Regions from separate parts of the Enterococcus sp. DIV1304_2 genome, predicted to be linked through region 2. Evidence: predicted binding sites of a transcription regulator. Region 2 holds the regulator's gene; the other holds the start of a gene.
The links. Region 2 encodes NrdR, which represses ribonucleotide reductase genes. Its sites were predicted from a motif close to ACACNATATATNGTGT; they were not measured.
Positions count from the first base shown of each region.

Region 1: the regulator NrdR is predicted to act here: its motif matches at 2,783-2,798, upstream of pnuC (nicotinamide riboside transporter PnuC).

Region 1 is NZ_CP187851.1:2,265,591-2,270,055, forward strand. Features, by position in the region: gene IGJ14_RS10475 (hypothetical protein) at 1-393, opposite strand, end outside; gene IGJ14_RS10480 (GNAT family N-acetyltransferase) at 673-1,242, opposite strand; gene IGJ14_RS10485 (hypothetical protein) at 1,296-1,475, opposite strand; gene IGJ14_RS10490 (hypothetical protein) at 1,556-2,065, opposite strand; gene gloA2 (SMU1112c/YaeR family gloxylase I-like metalloprotein) at 2,157-2,537, opposite strand; gene pnuC (nicotinamide riboside transporter PnuC) at 2,817-3,563, shown strand; gene IGJ14_RS10505 (hypothetical protein) at 3,712-4,465, opposite strand, start outside.
Region 2 is NZ_CP187851.1:1,590,729-1,595,193, reverse strand. Features, by position in the region: gene mutM (DNA-formamidopyrimidine glycosylase) at 1-35, shown strand, start outside; gene coaE (dephospho-CoA kinase) at 8-628, shown strand; gene IGJ14_RS07425 (hypothetical protein) at 686-1,018, shown strand; gene nrdR (transcriptional regulator NrdR) at 1,478-1,963, shown strand; gene IGJ14_RS07415 (replication initiation and membrane attachment family protein) at 1,986-3,368, shown strand; gene dnaI (primosomal protein DnaI) at 3,368-4,294, shown strand.

The DNA of each region.
Region 1 (4,465 bases), 670 kb from region 2:
CGTGACCACATTTCCCGAACCCACAATAAATTCATTCACTCGAGTATCAGAAGCAGAAGTTTCTACTGAACTACTAATAGTCTCAATAACCTGTGCATAATTGATCTCGTTGTTTAAATCTCCCGTAGTGATCGAGGTGCCGAAATTATTCGTGGCTGATAACACACCCGTTGCTACATTACCCTCTGTATGCGCATTGATCGTGGTCTTCTCTTTTGCGAATACATGGAACTGAGAAGCAATCCCCAATATCCCATAATCACCTGTTAAATCATCATAAACACTTCCTGGATCTTGTGGAAGAAATGTCTCGGCAATTACTTGGATCGGGAAAATTAAATGGAGTAACAAAACAGAAATTAGGGAAAGATTCACAAACTTACTCTTAAACATTATTTCATCTCTTTTCATCAATATATGAAATTTAATAACATAAAAACATTTGCTATTATAGTCCTAAAAAGTGATAAAAGAAATGGTTTTCTGAAAACATTCCCGAAAATTACATCAATTTCATAGATTTATCATTAAACATAACGTATGATTCTCATGCTCTATTATTGCTATTCTTTATTTTATGTGATTGTCCTCACTTTTTAGGTAAAAAAAAGACACGCCTTTTCAGGCATGCCTTATTTTATTAATCGGTTAATGAACAATTGACTAAAAATATCACTCGGTAATTTTCTTTTGCATATGATCATAAAGATGTCCACTGATCATTCGTTGCCCTACTACTTTGAATCCATGGCGTTCATACAGTTTTCGAGCTTTCGGGTTTCCTTTATCTACACTTAAGCCGATCACTTGGCGTTTATATTTCTTTACGATTTCTGGTAACGCTTCGAGCAAGGACGAACCGATGCCTTGACCTCTGAACTCTTCTGCAACACAAATCGACTCTAGGTACCATTCGTTAGGAAACGTTTCTTTGTCCGTAAACATTTGAACAGGTTCATGGATACCGTGCTTTTGTAAATATTTTTCAAACGGCTGATCGATGATTGGCTCTTCTTCGTCTGTATAACCGTAAACGATCCCTGCTACTTTGCCTTCTCGCTCATCAACGATCCCTCTTGTATAACTGTAGCGATAGTCTGGATCTGTAATGGCTTCTTCCAAGATCTCCAATGTTTTTTCTTCACCGTACTTCAAAAGAAACGGTAGTTCCATATCTTTCAATATAACTAAAATAAGCGGAGCGATAGCTGCCGCATCTTCTTTTTTTGCATTACGAATCATTTCTGACACTCCTTTTTTTCATTTTAACACAATGAAATCTCAGAGCAAAACAGCTAATTCAAATAATCTTCAATTTTTTGTGTCACGAAATAACCATTCGAAACGATTGTTTTTGCTTCAAAACGACAATAAGGGCAAACGATCGGCATCTCTTTTTTTACGTGTTCGACGATATGGTTAACTTCTTCATAGGTGAATTTTTTTCCACAGTTTGGACAAATCATTTTTTGCATGATTCCCTCAATCCCTTCTTTATTTTACACTTTTAGATTACTCTTAACTAGAAAAAAAGAGAAGTGAAACCACTTCTCCTTCAAGCACTGATCAATACGTCTTCTAAATGATTGGTTCCATCTACGGCTACACAATAATACAACTGACCACTTTTTGTCGTGATTTCCCAACTTTTTGCTTTTCCGTGATGTTTCCCGACTTTATGGACTGCTTCTTTCATTGCTGCCTGTGGATGTTTCACTTGATGGATTGCTTTCAAGTGAAACAATTGCCCTAGTTCTTGCCGACTTTCCTCAACTACCATCGTCTTTCCTGAGATTGGGTTCACCGTGATCACTCGATCGGGCGTATGAAAAATATATTCATACATCTTTTTATTACTTTGTTCTTCATTTACTTGGTTGAACTGGATACGGCTGACTTTCTCTTCATGGTACTCATCTCGCAAAATAGCTACTGCCTTTTGCAATGAGATTTGATATTCTTGGTCACTGATGTCATCAAAAGAAAAGTTTGCATCCAATAGTCCTAACGAAGCCGCTAAGCTAACAATGATAGCAATCGATGTTGCAATGATTATTTTTTTCATTCCACTCTCTCCTCGTTTTTTTCTAGAATAACAAGAAATAGAAAAGAGAAAAATCGAATGAACGGAAGAAAAAGTGACAAAGTTGTTACTTTTATTCGTGTAATTCTAACGGCAACCCGTCTGGATCAAAAAAGAAAGTCATTTTTTCACCTGTAAAGGTATCAATACGGATCGGTTCAGTTTCAATACCCAATTCTTGTAATTCCTCGACTGTTTCTTCGATTTGTTCCACTTTGAACGCTAAGTGCCTCAAACCACAAGCTTCTGGATAACTCGGTCTTTTAGGTGCATCTTTGATACCGAAAATCTCAAGCTCCATATCCCCTAGTTTTAAATCTAACTTATAATCGTCACGGTCTTCTCGATAATTTTCACGGATAACTTCAAAACCTAACAAATCAACATAAAAAGCACGTGACTTTTGATAATCTGACACAATGATCGCAACATGGTGAACCGTTGTTAAATTCATTCTCACACTTCCAATCTTTTTGTTTCCTTTATCTTATCAATAGTTTTAGACATAGCAAAGATTTTTCTCCCGCTACACAAAAAAACAGGAACCACATCAAGTGGCCGCCTGCTTTTCGTCGTTTGGAAAGTAAATGTTTTTCAGAAAACAATCAAATCGAATAATAACACATATTTTTTTAAAATGAAAGACTAGAAATATTTTTTCAAAGGAATACAATAATTTGTGTCTCTAAAAATAATCGAACACTATATATTGTGTTTAAAGGAGTTTTTATTTATGCGTAATTATTTCAGATTTTTGTTCCATCAATTAAAAGGCTGGCCTCAACAGAATTATTATCTATTCTATTTTAGTTTAGGCTGCCAAGTCATGACTCTTGTGAATCAGCCAATCACTTGGTTGTCGATCATTACCTTTATCGGGACAAATCTGGGGGTGTTGTGCATTTTATCAATCAATGCCGCCAAATCAGTCAACGGTATTCTAGGAATTCTCTCTGCCATTTGTTTTATCATCGTCGGTTTTTCTGCCAAAAACTACTTGAGTATCGGCGAGCAAATTGCCTATATGGTCACATTAGATATCCCAGTTTTATTAAGTAAAGAATGGAATCATAATATGGCTTCCAAAATTCGAGAATTTAGTGGAAAAAGTTGGTTGATTGCATTAACCGGGACTGTTTTCGTTTACTTGGTCTCAGGTTACTTGATTGGTACGTACACAGATGATCCTCGTCCTTGGATCGATGCTATTGCTTTTTCAATCAGTCTTTCTGCTGGTATCATTAGCTTCCTTCGCTACAACAATCAATATTATTGGTGGCTTGCTTCTGGTCTTGCACAAATGGTCTTATGGTATGTTTCCTATACCCATGGATCTGCTAGTTTAGCTATGTTTATCAATAGCTCTGTTTACTTGATCAATGACTTATTAGCTTTTACTGTCTCCCCTTGGTACAACAAAAAAGAAAGAGTGCGTATGCAGCGCATGGAAGCAGAATATTTTTCGCACCATGTTTCTTGATGGAAAACAATAAATAAACTTGTACTAGAAATTGGTTTGTTTTTCAAACCTCTTACTAAAGCGAGAAAGTCACCCAAAATAGGATGGGACTTTTCTCGCTTGGTTCTAGGTATCGTCATACCAAGATTCTCTCAGCGGTTCGAGTCAACTAAATCAAATCCTTGAGCAACATTCTAATGTCTCCATCCATCGTTTGTATCACTGATTCCAATTCTTGGAACTTTTTTAATGCAAGCTGTTGTTCTGAAGTAAATACATAGTCTGCTTGTTCATATTCTTGGATCAAAGAGGCGACTGATTGTTTTTTGATTTTCTTTGCAAGTTCTTGCCATTCAGTTTCTGTCACAGTTTTTGTTGTAGCTTGCTGTTTTTCTTCGCGTTCTTTGCGTAAAATCTTTAGAAAACCATTTCTCATCACACGAGGAATACTATCGAAAAAACCGGTCGTAAATCCATAGCGTTGATACTGTTGCCAGACTAAGTGATAAATTTTCGGTTGGATAAAACGCTGTTCTTTTGCTAATCGGTCGACGTCTACAGCTTCTTTCTTCGATCCTTCTCGTAGATTAGCGATGAACTCTTCAAAAAAAGCGACAGATGGTTGGCTTGTCTCTGCCAATGAAACAGACGACCAATCTTTTTGGAGAAATAGTTGATAGTTAGTCAAGAACGCTTCAACATCTTTAGTCAACTCTTCTGAAAAATCCTCAAATAATGATTTTTTCTCAAGGATTTTTTTCGGCTTTTCTTTTGCCTGATAGCTAACTTGTTGGATGTACTTTTCCATTGCTTGATAGTCTGCCAGATAAATCGGTAACTGGGCATGACGAAATTCGGCGATTCGTGTAGTTCGCTTTTTATCTGGTAAAATTGGTTGTTTCAGCCGACGATTATGATACAAC
Region 2 (4,465 bases):
GTCCAACATGTCAGAAATTAAGAATACCCAAGTAGGATTTGTTTTAGGTTTGACAGGGGGAATTGCGACAGGCAAGAGTACTGCCGCTGCTATTTTCCAACAATATGGCTTTCCAGTGATCGATGCCGATATAGTGGCAAGAGAGGTCGTTGAACCGGATACGCCAGGACTTCAAGCGTTGGTTCAAGCATTCGGCAAAGAGATCCTCCAACAGGATGGTCAGTTAGATCGGGCAAAACTTGGACAATTGATTTTCGGTTCTGTCACTGCACGTGAGCAATTGAATCAAATATTAGATCCATTTATCCGTGGGAGAATCACTGAAGAAATCATAGAGAAGAAAGCCCAATATCCGTTGATCGTTGTCGATATTCCTTTATTGTTTGAAGGACAGTATGATACACAAATGGATGCCGTCGCAGTTGTCTATATTCCAGAATCTCAGCAAATCGAACGCTTGATGGTACGCAATCAATTATCGAAGCAAGAAGCAGAACAACGGGTGAAAAGCCAACTGTCGATCGAGGAAAAGAAACGACGTGCGGATATCGTATTCGATAACCGCCAAACCAAGGAAGATTTATCCGCTGAAATCAAAAAATGGTTATTGCTTAATCGCTTTCTTTGAGTAAATCGCAACATTTTGCTATGCTATTTATATAAAGAAAGAGGGGGAGATGATACGATGGGTACATTCAAAAACCAAAAAGATAAAGTAGTAGGTTCTGCGAAAGAAAAAATTGGTGAGATTCTCCACAAAGAAGATTTACAGGAAAAGGGCCAGATCCAAGCAGAAGAAGGTAAAATTCGTGAAGATGAATACCGGGCGAGAATTGCTGAGTTAGAAGACCAACATGTCGAAAAAGAATCCAAGCGACAGGACTTAACCACAGAACGCAAAGATCCGGAAACAAGTCCTGAAGTAAACCAAGACCCCCAATTCGATCATCGTTCAACAGAACAAAAAATCGAAGAAGAACGAATGAAACATTACACGGGAATCGAAGATAAACTATAGGGATTACCCAAGCATTGAGTAAAATAGAAAATCAAAAAGAAACAGGCTGGTGCTGAACGCCAGTCTGTTTTCGTTCGTTGAGATAAAAACACAACAAATCTTTCAGTTCAAGCGATTTTTTAACTGGGACAGTCGCATTGCTTAATTGTTTCATGTTATACTAAAGTTAGTAATAAGAAAACGTTTATTACGATCCACTTGAATTAGTTCAATAAAAAATCAGTGGAAAAAAATCTAAAACAATAAGCAGTGAAGTTGTGAAAATCACTTTGAACTGAGCAATAAGATATAAATTGAAAAAATCCTTTTCATATTTTATAATTTTTAAGCTTAGTGTTGAAAACCAGCCTTTTTTCCACCAATGATTCATAATTGGTGGGAAAAATTAACTGATGGAACAACTTCATTTGGTACATTCAAATAAGCGATCAAACTACACCAAGAGAGGTGAAAATTACGATGAGATGTCCTAGATGTCAACATAACAACTCAAGAGTGATCGATAGTCGTCAAGCTGACGATGGTCGAGCAATAAGAAGACGCCGGGAGTGCGAAAAATGTTCCTTCCGTTTTACGACCTTTGAACGAATCGAAGCAGCGCCGTTATTAGTGATCAAGAAAAATGGCGAACGTGAAGAATTCAATCGTGACAAAATTTTACGAGGCTTGATCCGGTCTGCCGAAAAACGACCAGTAGCGATGGAACAAATGGAACAGATCGTCAACCATGTTGAAAATCGTGTAAGAAGTCTTGGCGAAAATGAAGTTTCAACTAATCTGATCGGTGAATACGTCATGGAAGATTTAGTGAACTTAGATGAAATCGCCTATATTCGTTTTGCGAGTGTCTATCGTCAATTCAAAGATATGTCTGTCTTTTTGAAAGAATTACAAGACATTGTTGATAAAGCAAAAGATACGAGTAATAGTGAAAATGATGCGTAATTAATAAAGGAGGGAGCATTCCTTGGAAAATGCGTGGAAAGAATTACAACCGAAAAATATTTACCAAGGAAGAAAGAGCAGTCCTTTAAAAGAAGAAGGAAAGTCTGCCTTGTTATCCCTTTACCAACCATTGATCGGGGGAGAAGCGTTGAGTCTTTACTTGACGTTGTATTCGGAGATCTCGCTAGAAACTGGCGTAGGTCCTGAAGGATTACACGCCGATTTATTGAGTAGTCTAAGTTGTGGATTACCGCAATTTTATGAGGCACGAAAAAAATTAGAAGGAATCGGTCTTTTAGAAGTCTATTTCAAAAAAGATGAAAATTTGGGTGATTGTTTTCTTTATGAGTTGTTAGAACCGATGGACGTTCCTACGTTTTTCAATGATACGTTACTTTCTTTTTTACTTTTAGAAAAAGTTGGCGAACGTCGATTCAACCAATTGACGGAATTATTTAAGCCAAAAAATCTTTCGTATGAAGGCTATCAAAAAATCACTAAGAAGTTTTTGGAAGTCTATCGGTTCAATGAAACAGTCTATGCAGCAAACCAAGAACAAGTGGAATCGATTCAGCAAAAATTCACACCTGTTGAACCCAAATCATTGTTAGCAGATTCAGACTCGTTTGACTGGACGTTTTTAATCGATTGGTTGAAGAAACAACACATCAATCAGTTGACAGAACCAGTTCTGCAACAAGCGAAAACATACCAACAACTCTACGGCTTCGATGAACTGACTTTAGGAGAGTTGATTCTACAGTCATTTGATTTTACGACAGAAGAAGTATCTTTAAAAGAACTCCAACGGATCGTCTTGTTACGGCAGCAACAGCAGAATACGTTGCGACAATCGAGCAACACTCTGGTTACCGATCAGTCTGCTGAAACAGGTGTCCCTGTCAATCAGGCGTTGCCTAGTGCTGCACAACAATTGATCCAAGTTGCACGACAAACCCCACCGATGCGTTATCTCGAAGCAATAAAAAAAGAAAAAGGCGGGTATGTTTCCAAACAGGAAAACTGGTTGTTGCAAGATTTGGTCACCCAATCCGGTCTGACTAGCAGTGTCATCAACATTTTGATCAACTATGTGTTAGTCATAAAAAACCATGCGAGCTTAAATGCGAGCTTCGTGAATACGATCGCTAATGAGTGGGCGCAAAAAAAAATCAGTACGCCAGAAGAAGCGATTGAACATCTCCATACATTGAGTACGAAAGCGAAACAACCGAAAGCGTCAAAACAAAACAACACGTCAAATTATCGCCGAAATGTAAGGCGAGAAAAATTGCCTGATTGGGTCAATCAACCAAAAGACGAAACGCAAATCAGTACAGAGAAAAAAGCCGAGATCGATCGTCGCTTCAAAGAGTATCTGGCTAAAAAGGAAGGTGAGAGCTAATGGAAGATGTGGGAAAAGAACTGAAGAAAATCATCAGTAAACGCAACTACCAAGAAAAGTATTCCGAGATGATTGCTGAAGTTTTGAATGATGCGGATGTTCAAGCCTTTCTGTCAGCCCATCAAGACCGATTGACGCAAGCGGATATCGAAAAAAGTTATGCCAAACTCTATGAGTATGTCCAAGAAAAAAGAAAATATCAAACGAACGATCCAACCATGATCGCTCCCGGATATGAACCAAAATTGACATTGAATTTCCACTATGTCGATGTGACTTACGTGCCGACGGAAGCACTCTTAGCTCGTCAAAAACAAGAAGAGATCAAGAGTCGTGTGAAAGCAATGGATATGCCAAAAGATATCCAGTCTGCCTCTTTCGAAAATTTCGAACGAACAGATGGACGTGGTTATGCAAGTTTAGAAGCATTAGACTTCGTCGAACAATATTCGGCTGATCCTAAAAGCTTCCACAAAGGGTTATACTTGGTCGGAAGTTTTGGTATCGGCAAAACCTATCTGTTAGGAGCAACAGCAAAAGAACTGGCAATCAAAGGATTCACGACAACGTTGGTCCATTTCCCAACATTTGCTGTTGAAATGAAGCAAGCCATCGGCAAAGACCAAGTGGCTGAAAAGTTAGATGCGGTGAAGAAATCGCCGATCTTGATGATCGATGATATTGGAGCGGATGCGATGAGTAGTTGGATCCGTGATGAAGTATTTGGCGTCATCTTACAGTATCGAATGCAAGAACAATTGCCGACGTTCTTTTCTTCAAACTTCACGATGAACGAATTAGAACAGCATTTGACGGTGACACAACGAGGCGATGAGGAACCGTTGAAAGCCAAACGGATCATGGAACGAATCCGCTATTTGACAAAAGAAATCGAAATGACAGGCCGAAATCGCCGAAATGGCTAATGCCATTAAATGATTTTTACAGAAACAGGTTGGAGTATCTACTCAACTGTCACTGTTTTTCACCTTTTCAATAAAAATTCATAAAATGAACAAAGTTAAGATGAAACGAATCCATGGACTTGAAGAAATAACCGGATGGAATCATCAAAGCAGTAACGCAAGAAATTACAC